DNA from 2 places in the Janthinobacterium sp. B9-8 genome. Region 2 is predicted to be linked to the other one. Evidence: riboswitches for the same ligand, from Rfam matches in the RefSeq annotation. Region 2 holds a riboswitch; the other holds the start of a gene.

Region 1 (10,596 bases), 290 kb from region 2:
AGAGCTTACCGGATAAATTTGCTGGCGAGCCGTGTGTCAGGTGACCACCGTGGCCTAGGTTCATACCCATTACGGTATCGCCCGGCTTCAGGATGGAGAAATACACGGCCTGGTTGGCTTGCGAGCCGGAATGTGGCTGCACATTGGCGTACTCTGCACCAAACAATGCTTTTACGCGATCAATGGCCAACTGCTCAACCGTATCAACAAATTCACAACCACCATAAAAACGCTTACCCGGATAACCTTCGGCGTATTTATTAGTCAGTTGCGAGCCTTGAGCTTCCATCACCGCTGGGCTGGTGTAATTTTCTGACGCGATCAGCTCGATATGCTCGTGCTGGCGAACAACTTCACCTGCAATGGCAGCGGCTAAATCAGGATCGTATTGGGCGATAGTGGCGGACTTGGAGAACATAGAGTTGGCGCTTCCGTAAGTCGGTTGGGAATAGGGAATGCGCAAGATTCTAACACGGACAAGCATTTTTCCAATTGAGGAATTCGCTATTAATCATGATACCCGCTCATAGATTATTCCTAGCTTGCCTTTTTTTACACCATTGCCCATGAATAATTTTTATTTTATCAGGAAATCTCATGCGATCATCTGACATGAAATCTAAAAACTCTGAAAGCATTCTTGATTTCATTAAGGAATAAAAGGTCAATACGGCAATAGGAATAAACGTCACGAAAAAGTACCCTATTCTGCGCCATGACGGCTCTGCCGCAAGATCAAATAAATTCATCCCCAGAAAGCCAGTCACTGTCGTACCTACCAAACCCAGAATCGTTACCACCGTCAGGCGCACCACCGTATCGGCCTGCCGATGCAAATCATCGTTTTCTAAATACTGGCTCATGCTATGGATGGATTCGCGTACTTCTGTAAACAAAGCTTCTGTGCCCAGATGGCGGCGGGCAATATGAAACATTTGATCGGCCACCACTTGATTAGAGATTTCACTAAACCAATAGCGCTGGGTAAAACGCAAAAACACCTCTTGCAGAATATGAATATCCCGTTTGAAACGCCGGGCAGAGCCTGCATCGCCCACTTGCAAACGTGATAACGCCACCGCCAGCCGGTCAGAAAACATCAGTAATGCGGCTTTATGAAAATGAGCAATCATCATCAGTAAAAAATACTGATGCCTGAATTGCCCCAAGGCACCGGTAAACGGATCGCTAAAAAAACCATGGGTATGCTTGCCTACCAGCACAAAAGCATGGCCATCACACATCATGCGAGTGGATGATGAATCATGGCGACGCTCCGGCACCCAAAAGCGGTCGTAGCAGCAGTTTGCTTCGAAATCCTGAAATACTTTGGCGGTATAGGGCAAATCGCCGCCCTGCGAAGGCCGCGTCACCATACCCAGCCGGTAGAAATCTTCATCACTTAGATCAAAGGGATCGTCAAAAGCCAGATAAGCCATCAAGGGCATGCGGTGATATTCAATTTGCCGATACCGCAGTTCGCCGATTTCGTTTGAATGGTGCAATACCAAAGGCCGCAACAAAGCATCCCAATGTTGTGCCATAGGGGCAGCGCGAAACTCACCCACATGGGATAAAAACTTGGATTTATCATTGTAATCCGAGGCGGCAATCACGCCTCCTTTTACATCCAGCCATTTCACCTGTTGCAAGCAGCTTGCCGCCGTTTTATCTTCATCCCACTGCGCAGGAAAAGCGCGGCCAAACCTGAACAGCGTATCCTGCACCCGGCTGAGCGGCACATTATCCGCAAGAATTTCAAACGCCAGAATTACGATATCAATATCATAAAAAAAATACAGATCAATATGCGCCACTTTAAAGTCTTGCCGCGTGCCATCCTTATAATGCATACGCACCGTACAGATATCATGCCGCCTGAATACATGCAGTGGTGAGCCGCCATAACTTGCCGTACTCCCCGCCTCTGCCGCCCCTTCGCCATATAAGAACCGCTGCACATAGGGCAGAAAAGTGACAAATTCGCGGTAATGTCGTTCTTGAAATGCCTGAGGATCCATATCAAACACTGAGGGCCGCATCTGCCAGGGCGAATCCTCATCCAGCAACTGATTCATCAGCTCCCAATGCCGCCCCATTACCGCCCCGCTGCCCACAGGCTGGGCGAGTGGCATCAACTGCAAAGGCCAAATTAAAATCTGCCTAAAATGGCGAACAATGGTTTCAGCGGCATCAGCCATCTTGGTCTCCCCTTCCTAATAAAGTAAGAGTAGATCAAAGCGCGCTATTAATAAGCCATCGAAAGGCAAAGACTTATTTATCCGCACAATCAAAATAACCCGCTCACCCCACAGGGCTTGCGGCAAATACAAGCAGACAACACAAAACCAGTAAATTACGCCTGCAAAAAAGCCCTTATTTACTCAGCGTAAATAAGGGCTTTTAAAATCAACCAACCGCACAATATTACATGCCTTGTACCGCATAAATGGCCAGCGTATTGCGCCAATAGCCTTGGTAATCCATACCACAACCAAATAAGAAGCGATCTTCTACTTCCAGGCCCACATAATCCGCAGCCACACCCACCGCTTTACGATCATGTTTTTTATCCACCAGCACAGCAACGCGTACTTCTTTTGCGCCTTGTTCACGGCAATATTCCAAGATGGCTGCCAGTGTATGACCCTCATCAAGAATATCGTCCACGATCACCACAACACGACCTTTCATGCTTTCTTGTGGTTTTACTTTCCAATCCAGCATGCCGCCACTAGTTTCTTTGCGATAACGCGTGGCATGCATATAAGACACTTCGAGAGGGAAGCGTAAGCGTGGCAATAAATGCCCTGACACAATCAAGCCACCATTCATAACGGTGTAAACAATCGGATTGGCGTATTGCAAATCAGCGGTCATTGCCACCGCCATACGATCCAGCGCAGCCAGCACTTCGGCCTCGCTGTGCAGGCAATCCGAATTATCAATAATGGTTTGGGCTTCAGGGAGTTCTAGGGTCACGATAGCGTACCTCTTCTTCAAATGATTTAAATAATTCAAATAAAAACGGGCAGGCACTGTTTGGATTTAACGTAACAAACACAGCGCCGCCACGACACATCTTTAATGACCTGCGTAATCGCAAACAGTAAACAGAGGGATACCCTGCTCACGTACGATTTTTGATCCACCCAATTCAGGCAAATCAACAATAGCAGCTGCTTCAACAATAGTTGCACCAAGGCGGTTTAACAGCTTAGCTGCCGCCACCATGGTACCGCCTGTTGCCACCAAATCATCAATCAGCAAAACACGGTCGCCTTTTTTACAGGCATCGGTATGAATCTCAACTGTGGCCGAGCCGTATTCCAGCTCGTATTCTTCTGCCACTGTTAAAAAGGGCAATTTGCCTTTTTTGCGCACGGGCACAAAGCCCAAGTTTAATTCATAGGCCACTACCGCACCCAGAATAAAACCACGCGCATCCACACCGGCCACCATGTCTAAATCCATATCCATATAGCGATGCACAAAGATATCGACCAAGACACGAAAGGTTTTTTTATCTTGCAATAAAGGCGTGATGTCACGGAACTGCACGCCAGCCTGCGGCCAATCAGGCACAGTACGGATGCGATCCCGAATATAATCCGCGTAAGGCGGCTCAGCTTGCAATAAGCTCATTGAATATTTCCCTTAGCCAAAAGCGGCAAATTTAACGCGCTGTACGAATACGGCCCCAAATACAATCTGCATAAGGTGATTCTGCCTGCAATAAGCTCATCAAATCTTTCCCTTTAACCAAAGGCTGCAAATTTAACCAGCCACAGCGCAGTAATAATCAACACGGCGGGGCTCAGGTCTTTATAGCGGCCTGCCAACACTTTAATCGCAGCGTAGCTAATAAAACCAAAGGCAATCCCGTCAGCAATCGAATAGGTAAATGGCATGCCAACTGCAGTAATCACGGCAGGCGCGGCTTCGGTAATATCATCCCAATCAATTTCGGCCAAACCACGCGCCATCAAAACGGCCACATAGCAAAGCGCGGGCGCTGTGGCATAAGCGGGCACAGTACCTGCCAATGGTGCAACAAACAGCGCGGCCAAAAACAAGATCGCAACGACTAAGCTAGTCAGACCCGTGCGGCCGCCTGCTGCAACGCCTGCCGCTGATTCAACATAGGCGGTTACACTCGAAGTACCCAAGGCAGCCCCTACCATAATGGCAGAAGAATCAGCGAACAGCGCTTTCTTTAAACGTGGCAGTTTGCCATCTTTATCCAGCAAACCAGAGCGATGAGAAACGCCGACTAAAGTGCCGGTAGTATCAAACAAATCAACAAAGAAGAAAATAAACACCACACCCAGAAGGCCCGCATTCAGCGCACTTTTAATATCCATTTGCATAAAGGTCGGTGCAATCGACGGTGGCGGTGAAAACACACCTTTGAATTCGGTTAAGCCGAATAAAATCGACAGCAGCGTTACACCTAATACGCCAATAATAATCGCGCCTTTTACTTTACGGTATTCAAGCGCCGCAATTAAAAAGAAGCCCAATACGGCTAATAATGTGCTTGGTGCATGGATATCACCCAATTGCACCATGGTCACGGGCGAAGCGGTAATCAGCCCAGCGCTTTTGAGCCCAATAATAGCCAGAAACAATCCCACACCGGCAGAAATAGCTAGCTTTAAAGAATGCGGAATGGCATTCACCAGTACTTCACGCAATTTAAACGAGGAAACCAGCACAAAAACCACGCCAGAAATAAACACCGCACCCAGCGCAGTTTGCCAAGGCACACCCATGCCTTTAACCACAGCAAAGGTAAAATAAGCATTCAAACCCATACCTGGGGCTAGCGCAATCGGGTAATTAGCCAAAAGCGCCATCACGGCAGTACCAAAAGCCGCAGCCAAACAGGTCGCCACAAACACGGCATTAAAATCCATACCGGTTTGCGCCAGAATGGCCGGATTAACAAAAATAATATAGGCCATGGTTAAAAACGTTGTAAAACCCGCGATCACTTCGGTTTTAACGTTAGTACCGTGTTCTTTTAGTTTGAACAATGCTTCGAGCATGAGCCCATTTCCCCGTTAAATAAAAACAAATAAGCCGGAGCGTATTGATGCAATCTAAATAGAAAACAAAAATACATTCCGACTTTCGCACGCTTAAAAAATCAACTACCCACACCAGACAAAGCCAATACACCCAACAGAGCAAAAACGGCTGCGGCTACAAAACGTACATAACGCAGAATATGCATTCGGGCGGCAATCCACTTACCCACAAAAACGGCAGGCACATCGGCAATCATCATGCCGACCGTTGTACCGGCAACCACCGCCCACAAAGGCTGATATTTCAGCGCCAACGCCACAGTGGCCACTTGCGTTTTATCGCCAATCTCAGCCAAAAAGAAAGCTAAAGTTGTAGCAATAAATGCGCCATAAGGCTTGATTTGCGCCTCTTCTTCGCCCATTTCATCAGGCACCAGTGCCCAGGCGGCAATCGCTAAAAAGCCCAAACCAATCACCCAGCGCAAAACAAGGGGCGAAATCATACCTGCTACCTGCTGGCCGATCCAACCGGCAGCAAAGTGATTCAGTACAGTCGCAACAAAGATACCCAAGATAATGGGCAAAGGACGGCGAAAGCGTGCGGCCAGAATTAACGCAAGTAATTGCGTTTTATCGCCAATTTCGGCGATGGCGACAACGCCAGTAGAAATAAGAAAGGTATCAATCATCGAGTCGTGTTTCCGGGGCGGGCAGGATAGAGGTCGCACAGCATTGCCCACCCCGGGAAATGCTGAACGAACCTCAGGTCTTGTCAAGTTGATCAATATTCTGTGTTCAGAACACCGCCCCAACCGAATACGCCATGAATCAAACGATCCAAGTATGTTGACGTACTCCCCGCAAACCGTTCTTTCAAACTCGTTGCAGGCGACTACTCCCCCGAAGACCAAAGCGCGGATTTTAACCACCCCGTATGCATGCTGCAATCCCAGATTACAAAAACCGCATATACAAACTACTATTTACATGTATCAAATGGCCGTTTTGATATGATTTAGCAGTGCTTCACACCCCGCCTCAACCTGATCTAACACCGTCTCAAATCCAGCTGTGCCGCCATAGTAAGGATCTAACACCTCGTTTTGAGCAGGCACAGGAGCAAAGGATAAAAATAATTTCACCCGTGATTGATATTCTGGCGGGCATTGCCGCTGTAAATCCCTTAAATGACCATTATCCATCGCCAAAATCAAATCAAACTCAGCAAAATCGCTCTGCTGCACGCTGCGGGCGCGCAAAAAAGACAAATCAAAACCGCGTTTTTTAGCATGACTTTGCGAACGTCGATCTGGCGGCTCCCCAATGTGATAATCCTGTGTACCGGCAGAATCCACCTCAATGGCATGGCTTAGCCCCGCAGCCTCTACCATTTGCCGCATCACCCCATCTGCAGTGGGGCTTCTACAAATGTTGCCAGTGCATACAAAAATAACTTTAATTTTTTTCATTAAAATCAACCAATTCGAAAAAAAACATTAAAAAAACAATCAATTACCATAAATATAAAATGGAGGACATTTGGGCATACTCATTATGCCCTGCCCTAATTTTAAAACAATAATATGTGGTGTTTTTACACCGTTTGGACCAGCAAATTAGATCGAATCATCTCCTGAATGATTGACCGTTTGCTGGCGCAAAGATACCAATGCAGCTTTAAATCTCTAATAGAAGATTATGTTAAACCGCCTGCAAACAGTCGCTAAAGTTGGGTTGATTACAGAGTACAACAGTCGATATTGAGATTTGCACAATCGGCTACATCCAAATGCAAGATTAGGTGATGCTGCCTTGCAGATGCTTGCAGGAGAATATGGGCTTCAGACAAAAACTGACACAACAGTAATTTAATCCGTCAGCAATGCATACTCAACTCCCCCACTTTTGGCTTCATTACTCCCTTGGCACTAATTGTGCTAACTATATTCCAAAAGAAAACATAAAAATGATTGACTCATTTTTATACTATAAATCAATAGCTTAAATTTTAAATTGTTGATTTATAGTATTTTACAAAAGTTCAAAAAAAACATTCGTGCAACTTAAAACTGTAACGATGCGTCAGTAAGCGGTAAATATTTACCTAGTTTAATTACTTGTATATACAATAAAATTGTAATTATTTATAAGAATATGATCGTACTTCAACACAAAAATTGAAATAACAGGGTCTTTTTAGCTGAGAAATAATTCAAGAAACACCAGTTCACTTCAAAGAGAACAGAACTTAATCAGACTTGTAATCTAGGATCCGCCCAAGACACAACCGTGAAAGACGCCTTCGGTATCGGCCACGCAATACACCTGAGAAACGTAATCAGCGGTGCATTAGAAATCTCGCTCAGTCGCTTCGACGCACTTTCAGAAACCCCCCGCACACAATCTGGGGCACTTCTAGAAAATGAAGTGAAACGGCGATCAAAGACTTCGATAACTTTGATCGTAGCTATTTCACTAGAGGACTCGGCCCCCATTCGCGTGATCATCATTCAAGCATGTTTTGTTGCCCTTTTTTCATGGTTTGGATGGGTGTTTTGTAGCCCATAGCCGTTTAAAAAGTAGCTAAGGAAATTTGTCTATTTGTAGCTTCGTCATTTTTCTGCAGCATCTTTCTAGACTTTCTCCATAAGAAAGTCTACCGATTAAACACACAGATTAACTTAACTAAATTGTTGGCTCGATGTCTTCCTTTACCCGCTCGCTCTTACCGATTTCCTCCCGTCAGGCGCTGTTTTTTTGTTTGCTACTCGCCACATTTGAACTGCTGACCTATGTCGGTAGCGATATTGTGATGCCCGCCATGTTGTATGTGGTTGCAGACCTCAATGCCCCCGTTAGCCATGTACCCATAGCGCTGAACGCCTATTTGCTGGGCGGCGTCGCCTTCCAATGGCTTATCGGCCCCTTGTCGGATCGTTTTGGCCGTCGCCCATTGTTGTTGATTGGCGCAATCCTGTTTGCCGTGGCCTGTCTGATCACGCCCTTGGTAAGCGGCATCTATGTATTCAACGCGTTACGCTTTATTCAGGGCATTGCGCTGGGCTTTGTAGTGGTGGTGAGTTACCCCGCGCTACAAGAGTCCTTTCAGGAAACCGATGCGGTTCGCCTTATGGCGTTGTTGGCCAATATCGCCTTGCTGTCGCCATTATTAGGCCCATTACTGGGCAGTATGCTGCTGGAGGTTTTGACGTGGCGCACACTGTTTGTTGGCGTGGGCCTATGTGCCGTTTTAGCCTTGATCGGGCTGTGGTTTTTTATGCCTGAAACCATAGGCGTTACGCGTAAAGATGGCAGTCGGCTTGAGCCAGCGCCGCTTAATCTGGCAAGCATTTTGGCAAGTTACCGTGAGCTACTGGGCAATGCTCGCTTTATGCACGGCAGCTTGGCGCTGGGGCTCATCAGCATCCCATTGATTGGCTGGATCGGCCTTGCACCTTTACTGATGATGAATAATCTGGGGCTGAGCTCTATTGCCTACGGCCTGTGGCAGTTGCCGATTTTTGGTGGCTTGATTGCCGGCAATCTGGCGTTAAATTATCTGGTTGCCCGCTTTGAACTTGATGCACTGATTCGCTTATCGCTATGGCCTATTTTTGGGGGCTTACTCTTGATGCTGGGAGCCACCTTGGTCACCGGCCACTTATTGGCGTTAGTGCTGGGCTTAACGATCTACGCCTTTGGCATGGGCATTTGCAACGCCACGCTTTACCGGCAGACCTTGTTTGCCAGCGAGAGTGGCAAAGGCACTGTTGCCGCCATGTTGGGGATGATTTCTGTCGCCACTATCGGCCTAGGCAGTTCGGCGCTTGCGGTATTGGGTGCGGGTACCAGCCTTGCTGCTTTCGCCATCGCGACCAGTATTAGTGCGGGTTTGGCGCTCTGGCCACTGTGGTGCTTGCTTAAGCGTCCGCCTATGACTGCCGCCGTTACGATTTAATTTTTAACTACCCCCTTCCGCTTTTGTTTATTTATCTTGCCTAGGAAATCATTTGTGGCCTCACTCGTCCATGTCGATGCGCTGTGCGCCATCGAATCCCCCTATCGTACCGATGCCGCGTGCGATCAGCTATTTAACGCAGCAATGCGCGAGCTCACTGAATATCATTGCGATGAGTCGCCAGGCTACGCCCAATGGTTAGCGTCCAATGGATGGGATAAGGCGAAGCTAGAAAACGTGAACGATTGGTCGAGTTTGCCTCCATTGTTTGCCAATTATTTCAAGCGCCGCTTGGTGTTGAGCAAAGCGGGTGAAGAAGCGTTGGAGTTGACGTCATCGGGCACCAGCGGCCAAAAAAGCCGCATGCGCTATGACGAGCGCAGCCTGGGTGCCGCCCAAGCAATGGTTGACCGCATCTTCAAGCTATACGGCTGGAATACGCCCGATGCACCCTGCAATTATCTGTTGTTGAGTTACGAGCCTGCTGGCGCAATCACCCTCGGCACGGCCTATACCGACCAGTTTCTGTGTAAATACGCGCCAATCAACCGAGCGGTGTATGCATTGCGGCATAACGGCCACGGTAACGAGTTCGACCCGTTTGGGGTGATTCGGGCCTTGCAAGAGTTTGCTGAGGAAGGCCTGCCAGTACGTATCTTTGGCTTTCCTGCATTTTTGTGGTTTGCGCTCGAACGCATGCGGGAAATGGGCTATCCGGCACTGAAGCTACACCCAGATTCATTGGTATTTCTGGGCGGCGGCTGGAAGACCCACGCCGACCAAGCCATCCCTAAAACCATGCTGTATCAACGCCTGGGTGAGCAACTTGGCATTCCGGACGTGCGCTGCCGGGATGGCTATGGCGCGGTGGAACACCCAGTGCCCTACATCGAATGCCCGAACCATCGCTTCCACATTCCCAGCTATGCACGCGCCTATATCCGCCACCCGGCAACCTTGGACACACAACCATACGGCGCAAGGGGCTTTTTGCATTTCGTATCTCCCTATATCACATCGAGCCCTGCCCACAGCGTGGTCATGAGTGACTTGGCCATCTTGCATCCGGGCCACGATTGCGGCTGCGGCATCGAAACCGACTGGTTTGAACTACTGGGGCGCGCCGGCACCAGCAAAAGCCGCAGCTGTGCACTGGCGGCATCTGAATTGATCAAGGAATCCTAAACATGTATCTCGTACAAGGCACCCTCATAAGCCAAACTGAGGCGGGCGACGTCTTGGCGTCGTTACAAAAACGGCTGCCAACGACGCTGGCACAGCGGCTGGATAGCGAAACGGTATTGGCTTGTGCTGAAAGTTTTGCCCAATGGGTATTAAACGATAGCGACGCGCTGGATCTGGACACCGAAAGCCGCACTGCGCTGCACGGCTTCTGCCGGCGTGATGCCTTGGCAACCAAGCTAGCCCGAGAGTTGGGTGAAGCGCCATTTTCGCTACGCCGCATTGATTACCGTAGCCCGCATTACGAAAGCTGGCGGCCGCTAGGACTGGTAGTACATATCACGCCAGCCAATTCGGCCTTGCTGCCTTTCTTCGCCATGTTAGAAAGCTTGTTGGTTGGCAACGTCAACTGGCTACGCCCAA
Region 2 (10,596 bases):
ACAGGCAGGCAGAGCCTCTGAAACACAGCAGCATCGCCAGCATACTGCGCGAAAATCGTGGGTTCTGGCTGTTATTGCCCCAGCGGCTCAGCACACGCATCACATCATGATTGCCAATCGACCAGCAGCCCCAGCCATCCCCTATGCGCTTTTCAAGGTCTTCAATTTGCTTGCGGATATACGCCGCCGTAAAGTCTTTGGTCAGCAAATTAAAGCTATACGCCATATTCAGCTTATCGCCGCCTGTGGTGTATTCGGCCATCACTTTCAGGCTGTCGTCATCCCCCACTTCGCCGACGCTCATTGCGCCGTATTCATCCAGCAGCAGACGCACACGCTTTAGAAAAGCGATGTTTTCCGGCTGGGATTTGTCATGCACATGCGCCTGAAAGCCGTAAGGATTATCAAGGCTAACCGTTTTGGTATCTTTACTTTTAGCGGGCGGATTATTACGCAGCTTGCGATCATGAAAATGGAAATTGCACGCATCAAAACGAAAACCATCTACGCCACGCGCCAGCCAGAAACGAATCGCTTCTAGAATGGCGTCCTGCACGGCAGGGCTATGGAAGTTTAAATCGGGCTGGCTGCTCAAGAAATTATGCAAATAATACTGACAACGACGCGTATCCCAAGTCCAGGCAGGGCCACCAAACACAGACAGCCAATTATTTGGCGCAGAGCCATCGGCCTTAGCATCGGCCCACACATACCAATCGGCCTTGTCATTTGTGCGGCTTTGTCGACTGTCAGCAAACCAAGCGTTTTGATCTGAAGTGTGCGAGAGCACCTGATCGATCATCACTTTTAAACCCAACTCATGGGCTTTAGCCAGCACGGCATCAAAATCAGCTAGCGTGCCAAATAGCGGATCAACCTGACAATAGTCGCTTACATCGTAGCCAAAATCTTTCATTGGCGATTTAAAAAACGGACTGATCCAGACCGCATCTACCCCCAGCGCGGCGATATAGGGCAATTTGCCGAGCAAGCCCTGCAAATCACCCACGCCATCGGCATTAGCATCTGCAAAGCTGCGTGGATAAACTTGATAGATGACAGCACCACGCCACCATTCACGATCGGTCTTGAGCATGACTCAATCCATTTTAAAATTCCGGGTAAGACCCAGAGGGGTTCAACACGCTAAGCCAGCCTGAACACACCGTTCGGGCTGACTTAGCACTTAAATCTTATTTAAGACTGAGCCAGCACAACTTACCACCACACTTCGGCCTGAGCGCCAAAGGTGAAGCCGCTTTTATCATTGCCAAACGGGCCATTGGCCGATAGCGGGTTGTTCACCGCTTTCAGGCCAGCAGCGTCTTGCGCGGCTTGATCCCACTTGGCGTAAGTTGCAAAAAAGCGCAATTGCGGACGGCTCCAGAAGCCTTTTTCTGGCTGCACGAGGAACGCTGCGGTGGTTTTTAACAGATTACGTGCATCGCCTTCTTCTGGCTTAACACGGTCGTAACCCACTTCAATGGCTGCGCCAAGGTTATTGGTAAACATATACGTCGGGCGCACACCAAACGACATCCAGGTCTGACCCTTGCCTGTCGCAGCTGGGTCCGTTTTTTGCCAGATGGCGGCCATCATTCCGGAATAGCGGCTGTTTTCTGGCTGCCACATCAGTTGCTCAACCACGCGATACGCTTTATCGCCCGAATCGGCGTTTACATTTGGATAACCCGAAGCAAAGCTAGAGATATTGCCCTTGGCGTATTGCAGGGCAATCTTATTAAAGCCGCCAAACACACCGTTTTGGGTGTGCATCAGATTCAGCCCCAAGCCATCGGTGGCCTTACCCTGATCTTTGTCGGCCTTATTGGCAAAGCGCAAATCAATACCCACTGTCAGCTCACCATTGGGATTGACTTTAATGCCCGAAAGGCGGAAATCGTGGCCGGACACGCCAATCTTGCGATCCAAGTTCTCGATGCTGGTATCGGATGTGGTGACGGTGTTCTGACGCCATGCGTAGGCAAATTTAGCGAACCCCACATCCACGTTTTCAATCCCGGCGCCAGGGCCAGAGTTATCCCAGAAATAAAAGTCATTGATGTGCACATCCTGGCGATCATAAAAACGCTTACCCGCCCACAGTTTGCTTTCACCCAAGCCTACGCCTTCGGCCGTAACATACATTTCACGGAAAGCAAACTCGGCAGATTTGCCAGAATCACTTTCCCAATCCTGAAACTGCTTGGCAGAAACCGCCAAACGCGATTCAATTCTAAAGCGTGTGCCGGTTTCTTTTTTCTCAAACACATTACCGCCCACAGCAAATTCGGCGTAAGTTTCGCACTCATTGCCTAGGCGATACTTAGAGCCCGCACCATCTAGCTGAAAACAGGATTGCGATCCGCCACCCGTGGCATTCGAGCCAATACCGCTGCGCGCATAGCCATGAAAATCGACCGGCATCGCGAACGCGCTGGTCACAAAACCTAAGCCACAAACAGCCAGCGCTAGCTGAGCCGATGCAAAAATCTGATTTACTGATTTGAACTTCATCTCATCTCTTCCCTGAATAGGTACGGCTATGCCGCTAAAACGAATAAGCAACCTTGTAGTAAATCAATAAATCGCTACAAAACAGCAAATCATATTGCCAAGGCTGATCAAAAGCGCTTTCAATCCATTGTTTTATTTGTTTTAAACGGTTTGAAAGCGATAAAAACAAAGCCAAACCTGATTTCCAAAGCGGTTTGGATTTGATTTTTCGTAAGTTAATCCAGAGCACTACATGATGTAAACTACATTAATAACCCTATTTACATTATTTAAACGTCATTCAAACAACGGTTATTTCCGAGCATAAACAAGTAAAAGGCAATAAAAATGCCCGCTTCCTTACAAAGGAGACGGGCACTCAACAAAACCGAGCTTATATTCAAAACCAACAACAAATAACACGCAATTCACCAAAAAGCCACAGGCCATTAGCGATTCTAAAAAACATTTTTTGAATCGCTAATGGCCTGTGGGATGGGCAAGATAAAGTGCCTTGCCCATCCTACAAAAGATACCTTGTATAGCTTTGCCACCCAACACAGCTTTAAAATCATCACCAAGCTGCATCTTTAGTTTCTATAATGTTCTGCTTTTTAACTCGGCGAGCTCTGTGTCTACAGATCTTAGGTTTTCCCGGCATTTTAATATTTGGGTTTAACGGCTGCAGCCCAATTAAACCAAACAAGCCTGATCGCTCGTGCCCGGTTGCAATAGGGTTGGCCAAAGCACTTGTAAGGATGCAGGGTCTTCCCCTCTCAGCCTTGCCAGCATCAGCGCAGCCAGTGTGATGCCCGCTTCGCGCGGATCAGGCTGACGGATGGCGGTGATGTTTTGCCCCATGGCCAGCTCTGGTGCAACGCCGCCAAACACAATCAGTGAAATATCCGTACCTGCCCTCAGCTCTGCCTGCCTTAGTGCGGCCAGTACGCCCATGGCAGCCAGATTATTATCTACAATCACCGCCGTAGGCCGCTGGCTGAGCTTAAGCAAACGGTACATTAAAGCTTCACCCATTTGCGCCGTCAGCGCACCTTCTTGTAATAAAGCCGGATCAACGACCACACTAGCAGCTTGCATGGCGGCTACAAAACCTTGCTTACGCTGCATGGCAAAATTAAGTGCGAGAGGGGCTGAGATTAAGGCAATTCGCTGATGCCCCAAGACCAAAAGACGCTCTACTGCTGCCCGTGTACCGGCTTCATTATCGTAATCAAACCAGGGATAAGGTGTATCCATTTGCGAGCGGCCGTGCGCTACAAAAGGAAACTGACACGATTGTAAATAACGTAATCGCTCATCAAACACACAGGTGCGCGCCACAATCAGCCCGTCTACCCGGTGCCCGGCGGTAATGCGCTGATAGGTTTGCAGCTCATTATGGTTATCTGCCGAAATCAGCATCAGATCGATACCTGCATCATTAAACTGATCGGTCATTCCGCCCACAATGGCGTGAAAAACAGGATCGTTTAAATCATTAGGTTGCAGCGGATAAATCATGCCCACGCAATCAGTGCGGCCCAGCGCCAGTTTTCGGGCGGTGCTGTTGGGGCGATAGCCATGGCGCTCTGCCGCTGCAGCCACTTTTGACCGCGTTTTTTCGCTGACATCAGAAAAGCCATTTAAGGCACGGCTTACCGTCGTTGGCGATAAATTCAGTAGCTGAGCCAATTCCCGCAAATTCATTATGTTTTCTGTAAGATTTTGATCATTCAGCTTATACCACGCTGCCCGCCGATTACGCCAGAATTCAAGACGCAAACACAGCCATATTAAAGCATCGTCGCAAAAGTCATGCATCAGGCATACAAAACCAAGATTGGCTGATATTCAGATAAAACAAGAAAGAACCCACGGCTAAGCTTTCCCACAGAAGAAAAACCACGTGGCATTCAGGCTATCAGCCATTTTTTAAGCGTGGCTTGTAGAGCATCGATATTAATCGGCTTAGCTAAAAAATCATCCATACCCGCATCAAGGCACAGCTGGCGATCCTGCTCAAATACGCCTGCACTTAAAGCAATAATGGGGGTGCGCGGGCGATGCGCCGTGATTTCCATCTGCCGAATATGACGTGTTGCTTCAAAGCCATCAATCTCGGGCATTTGGCAATCCATAAAAATCAGGGCAGGCATAACACCAGCGGCAAGCCGCTGAATCGCTTCGCGACCATCTTGAGCCAGCTCCAGTGCGAAACCCAGCTTGGATAAAATCGTTTTTATCACGGTTAAATTGAGCGGATTATCATCAACCACCATGATAGGCAGGGTGCATTTTGCTGCAGGGTTTTCATAAAAAATACTGGAGGGCAAAGCGGCCGGCTCCGAGAAATCCAGCGCTACCCGTACACAAAACCAGAAGCAGGATCCCTTACCCAGCTCGCTCTCAACGCCAACCTCGCCCTCCATCAAGCGAGCCAGCTCACGCACAATAGACAGCCCCAGCCCGCTGCCGCCGTATTTGCGGGTATTGCTATTATCCACTTGAGAGAAAGGCAGAAATAACGCCAATTGCTGCTCCGGGCTAATACCAATACCCGAATCGGAGACTCTGAACATCAGCATGGCATGATCGCCCTCACGCTGGCTTTCATACGCCTCCACCGTGACCGTGCCGGATTCTGTAAATTTCACTGCATTGCCCAGCAAATTAGCCAACATCTGCCGTAAACGTGATGCATCACCCAGATAGCGCGGCCTGTCTGCAGCCTGAAGCCAGTTTCGGCGTACGCTGATATTTTTTTGCATCAGACTATAAGCAAACAATGAAAGCGCATCGTCTAATAACTTTTCCGGCTCAAACACCGCGCTGTTCAACTCAAATTTACCCGCCTCTACTTTGGATAAATCCAGAATATCGTTAAGCAGCGTTAATAAGCTCTGGCCTGATTTCAAAATAATTTGCGCGTAATTCAGCCGTTCTTCTTTTTCCAGATCCTCCAGTAAAAGCAGCTGCGCCATACCCAAAATACCATTTAACGGCGTACGAATTTCATGGCTCATGGTGGCCAGAAACTGGCTTTTTGCATGATTTGCAGCGTCTGCCTCTGCTTTGGCCCGCCGCAAAGCGTCTTCTTGGCTGGCTTTTTCGGCCACGATAGTATTAGACATTTGCATCGCGGCCGAGCGCAGCAGGCTGGCCTGATCGACCAACAGCACCCGGCTTAATTGCGCCATACGCACAAATAAGCCTTTGCCTGTCAGCTGCACATCGCCTTCAGCCGAAAACACAGCATTGGAATAATAAAACGGGCCTAAATCACAGGATAAAACTGCAGCCTGACATGCTGTCAGAATTGCATCAATGCTCATGCCCGGTTGTAATTTTGCTGCGGCAAATTCTTCGGCAAAAACAGCATTCCAATCCTGCAATGCACCGGCCTGATCAAACAAAGAGTAGCTATGCAAACTCACGGCGGACTCAGGCGTAGCCCAGCTGCCGCGCTGCAAGCGCGGTACCTTCAATACGGGCCGCAATTTTAGCGAACGCCGTTTCACGGCTGGTACTGGTGTCATCGCAAAAAGGCGAAAAGCCACAATCATCGGTGGTGGCCAGATAGGGATGCGGAATATACCGCGCGGCTTGCAGCACTCTTTCGCAAACAATCCCGGCTGTTTCAATCTGCGGATCAATCACGTCGATCACCCCCACAAAAATCACCTGATCAGGCTTACGATATTGCTGAATAATTTTTAGCACCCTTTCCGGGTCTTTCTCACAGGCCAGTGCAATATAAAAACACCCTGCTCTTATTTCAAACAAACTGGGGAGTAATTCGGCGTAATCCACGTCAGCGCTATGGGTGGAATCATGATCGCTACCGGCGCAGGTATGGATGCCAATTTTTTGCCGCTCCTCAGGGCTAAACCGATCCAGCAGCATATTATTAATATCAATAAAACTGCGTAAAATCTGCCCGCTTGGGTCAAGCTTTACCGACAAACGCCCCTCGGTAAAATCAAGCTGCACTTTACTTACCCCCTGAGCAAAGCAGCCGCGAATTTCTTTTTCCTGTTCGGCCAATAAATCAGCCACAAATTCATCGCGAGGATAATCAGCGATCCCCTGTGCAGGATAAAGCAAGCTTAAAGCCGAGGCCGAGATAATGGCCTGCTTAAACGGCTTTTGCGTATACCGGCGCGCTAGGCCAATCGTTTCATGCGCAAAACGTGCAAACCGAAAAGGCCCGCTGGTTAAGCGGGGCAGCTGGCGAATATGCCCATCATGAAAAGGAATACACAGGCCATCTGCGGCCATATTGCTATTGCCTTCAACCCCATAGGTTGCAAAGCTGTGGGTTTTACGCTGCTCGCCATCCCCCAGCACAGGCGAGCCAACGGCCTCCAGATTCATGATCGTGTCTTTTACCGCCTCATCATAAAAGACCTCCAGCTCGGCAGCGCTCAGCTCACCCTGATCATGCAAAGACAATGCACGCTGCAATTTTGCCGACCGCGGAATGCTGCCAATCGATTCAGTCTTGATACCCATAAAATGGCACTCCCAAATTTAGCTTCCTTTAGTTTAAGTGAGATACAACTACTTGCATAATTCTTTCCTAATAATTTCACAAAACAAAATACACTGGCATGAAACATCAGGGAAAAGTATTCAATTACGCAATACAAACCCCAAAAATGGTCAGATTAAAGACAGTAAAGTCTGATACCTGCATTCAGTCACTTTGCTGCGCCAAGCAACCGTTACCCGCCATTAAACCCCCATGCAAGTGGTAACAAGCACCTTGCCCACCCGCACCACATCTGCCAGACTGCCCCCTCCTGTCATTGGGGAGTAGCTATCCTTCGCGCAAAGCGAGGGAGGTGGCGTCAACAAACTTGCGGTCTGTGACTGCATGGCGTCATTGATCATCAGCCGGTATAGCAGATGATTCAGCGAGACCTTTGGCCTCGATACGTTTGCCTGCCGGGCAAGCCGTGTCGTTGCGCCATTGGTTTAATTGCTTGCCCGGCATTGTGATTTTGCATGTTACTCACCCTGTTCCTGTTTTTCTCCTCGGCCATTGCCATCTATTTAGCCTGTGATTATTTCGTCAACGCCATTGAATGGTGTGGCCGGCATATGAAGCTGGGCGCGACTGCGGTGGGCTCGGTGCTGGCCGCTTTTGGCACGGCGCTCCCCGAAAGCGCGGTCACTTTTACGGCAGTAGTGTTTGGTTCCACACCAGAGCAAAAAGAGATTGGCGTGGGCGCGGCCATGGGCGGCCCTTTGGTCCTGGCAACGATTGCCTATGCCGTGGTGGGCTTGGCGCTCTGGCGCAATCGTCAGCGCTTGGCCCGTACAGATCACTTAATCAAGGTGGATCAAGCACGCCTTAGCCAGGATCAGCTGGCTTTTTTAGCCATTTTTGTATTTAAAGTAGCACTGGGCCTAGTAGCGTTTGCGCTTAAGCCCTATCTGGGGCTGCTATTTCTGATGGCTTATGCTGTGTATGTTTGGCGGGAAATCAATACCGCCGAAACGGCAGCCGAGGAAGAAGAGCTGGAGCCATTAAAGCTGCGCCCAAGCAGCGATAATTGGCGCTGGGCCGCTTTGCAAGTGAGCTTAGCACTGGCGGTGATAGCCCTTGCCTCGCATATTTTTGTATCCCAGCTCGAAAACTTAGGCGCGATGCTGGGCCTAGCACCGCACTTGGTCGCACTTTTACTTAGCCCTGTAGCCACTGAATTACCAGAAATCATGAACACCCTGATCTGGGTGCGACAAGGCAAAGAGCGTTTGGCGCTGGCCAATATATCGGGCGCGATGATGATTCAAGCCACTATCCCCAGTGCGCTGGGTATTTTCTTTACGCCTTGGCTATTCGACGGCCCCTTGCTCGCCTCCGGCATCATCACCACCGTGGCCATTATTGTGCTGTATTTGATGTTTAGGCGCGGCAAAGTCAATTGCAAGCAACTGAGCTGCATTGGCTTTCTTTACGCAGGATTTGCGCTCTACTTAGGCTGGGCAATCTAAAACAGACAATACCCATCGATGCAGATGAACGCCGCATCGATGGGTAGAGAGAGATTAAAGCGAGATGTGTAAGTCAAAACGTGCGCCGTTAGAGAAAGTACAAGTACCTGCTCCTAATTCTGCACTACTCATACTGTAATCACACTTGGCATAGCCGCCTTTATTACCCACAGCGTTTGCATTGCCTTTGGACGATCCCGGTGCACGAGTGGCTTCGCCAGCATAAGCTTCCTTGCCCGCGTTAAAAGCAAACTCGCCATGGCCTTTTTCCGGATTGCTGATTGTGCCGTTAATCCGGCCAATGGCCGCCGCGGCATCATTGGTAGGGTAAAGCCTTGCGGTATACACAGGGCGCGGCGCAACAACTTCTGCCATCGCAACAGGCATAGGCTGGCGCGGAGATGGGCCAGCACCTGCTGTAGCGGGCTGAATAGGCACCACATAACAAGCGGATAACATAGCAGCTACTGATGCAGCAACAAGCAGACCTTTCACTTTAAGCATAAAAATTCCTTTCTATTTTAACCAAGCAATCTTACTTTATTTGGCAGCAGTCTTTCAGCATGGTTTGGCGCTGTCAAGCTGGGTCAAACCAATAGGCTCACAAAACGACAACACAGTGTGTCATTAGCAAAAGGGTGCAATAGCTTACATTTTTGAGAAAAACACAAGAGTGGCTTACCTCAGGCTACTCTGCCCACCCTAGGCTTTATGCCCTTCTCAAGCTCGGCGCTCAAAGAAAATTCAGTAGTTTATTACTGACGAACTCCTTTCTTTTAAAAATTGATACCCAAATGCGCACTTGCCAGGCAAAAATAAAAGCATACAAAACAGCAATATTACCCATCGTTTTCCATACGCATAACAACAACCACGAACCACCAAAGGCTTAGCCCTAGATAAACGCTTCACTGGGCATCACGCTCTTTGCAATGACCCAGGCGCGATTAAACACCGCCATCCTTGCGCAAAACAGCGTCTTGCCTGAGCAAACCTGGCCCGCTTGCTCAGTATAAAACCCTGCGATTTCAACGAGCACCGCAACACGGCTAAGCGCTAAAGCTAAAATCCCTTTATCATCTGCCCATCGGCGCTGTTGTAGCGCCGATGGCATTTATTAATGGGCAACTCAAAGAGCAATTCTTTCTATGCAAGACCAAGCGCAAACAAGATCGCTACCGCAATTATTTTAAAATGCGAGGGGATATTGTGATGCGCAATGCCAGCTTGCGCAGAAGTGATCGTCTTTAAAGATGCCCTAATCAGGATTACCCAATGAATCAAACGCATATCACCGAGTTCTTCGACCTGATCGCCGATGGCGGCCTGGAGCAAAACGACATTCTTGCAATGAGCGCCGAAGTGCTCAAAGCGGCCAACGACGCTGAAAGCTATCTGGCAAACGATAAAGAAAGCGCTTACCAAGCCCATTTTGCAATTCCACTCTGGGAATGGGTACTGATCGAGCAGCTTGAAGACGGCCTACTCTTCCGCGCAAACAAAGCCGACGCACTCTATGCACAGATCGAAGAGGCTTTTGGCGACGGCGAGCTAGAGCTAACCTCCGCAGCGCTCAAAGACCTCAGCAACGCCGACGCTCTGTGCCTTATCCAGAAAGAACTCGATCCTGCCTACACACTCGTCAACTTCAGTAAGCCACTGAATGACGAGATGCAAGTACTACTGATGCGCAGCAACAAGCTGGATCGCTTCTTAGCACTATGCAAAACGCTAGAACTGGCCGCTGCACCAAGCTGCATCAACTAAGCTCGCAAAGCCATTTGCAGGCTCGGTTTATCTAAAAACAAACCGGGCCCTGCTCATCAAAAAGTAGAAAACTCAAAAGCATCGCCCCAAACGCGCCTGCCTATTCCGACAAAAGCACTTCCTCTCTCGCCGATTCCCAAGCATGAATCGCGTGCTTACGTGTTTCTCCCCAGTAATAACCACCCAACTTACCGCTTTGCTGGATCACACGATGGCAGGGGATTAGGAATGCAACAGGGTTTGAACCAATAGCCGTACCCACCGCCCTCGCCGCACTGGGGCTACCAATCGCACTCGCCACCTGGGAGTAACTCACCACGGCGGCAGGTGGAA

Evidence for each region. Region 2 has a riboswitch for manganese ahead of VN23_RS08455 (sodium:calcium antiporter). Riboswitches for the same ligand answer to the same signal wherever they lie in the genome.
Region 1: it holds a riboswitch for manganese, as region 2 does, so the genes downstream of both, VN23_RS07235 (TMEM165/GDT1 family protein) here and VN23_RS08455 (sodium:calcium antiporter) in region 2, are expected to answer to the same signal.

The regions. Positions count from the first base shown of each region.
Region 1 covers NZ_CP014222.1:1,598,091-1,608,686, forward strand. The annotation lists gene glyA (serine hydroxymethyltransferase) at 1-418, opposite strand, end outside; gene VN23_RS07215 (hypothetical protein) at 525-2,201, opposite strand; gene VN23_RS07220 (hypoxanthine-guanine phosphoribosyltransferase) at 2,428-2,982, opposite strand; gene VN23_RS07225 (adenine phosphoribosyltransferase) at 3,085-3,645, opposite strand; gene VN23_RS07230 (NCS2 family permease) at 3,759-5,051, opposite strand; gene VN23_RS07235 (TMEM165/GDT1 family protein) at 5,153-5,719, opposite strand; yybP-ykoY riboswitch at 5,808-5,939, opposite strand; gene VN23_RS07240 (low molecular weight protein-tyrosine-phosphatase) at 6,026-6,502, opposite strand; gene VN23_RS07245 (MdfA family multidrug efflux MFS transporter) at 7,735-8,991, shown strand; gene VN23_RS07250 (LuxE/PaaK family acyltransferase) at 9,046-10,176, shown strand; gene VN23_RS07255 (acyl-CoA reductase) at 10,179-10,596, shown strand, end outside.
Region 2 covers NZ_CP014222.1:1,887,849-1,898,444, forward strand. The annotation lists gene VN23_RS08425 (alpha-glucosidase family protein) at 1-1,096, opposite strand, end outside; gene VN23_RS08430 (maltoporin) at 1,219-2,517, opposite strand; gene VN23_RS08440 (substrate-binding domain-containing protein) at 3,190-4,203, opposite strand; gene VN23_RS08445 (ATP-binding protein) at 4,410-5,993, opposite strand; gene VN23_RS08450 (5-methyltetrahydropteroyltriglutamate--homocysteine methyltransferase) at 5,938-7,008, opposite strand; yybP-ykoY riboswitch at 7,295-7,411, shown strand; gene VN23_RS08455 (sodium:calcium antiporter) at 7,504-8,496, shown strand; gene VN23_RS08460 (hypothetical protein) at 8,551-9,000, opposite strand; gene VN23_RS08465 (hypothetical protein) at 9,392-9,610, opposite strand; gene VN23_RS21960 (hypothetical protein) at 9,604-9,747, shown strand; gene VN23_RS08470 (hypothetical protein) at 9,772-10,263, shown strand; gene VN23_RS08475 (methylated-DNA--[protein]-cysteine S-methyltransferase) at 10,364-10,596, opposite strand, start outside.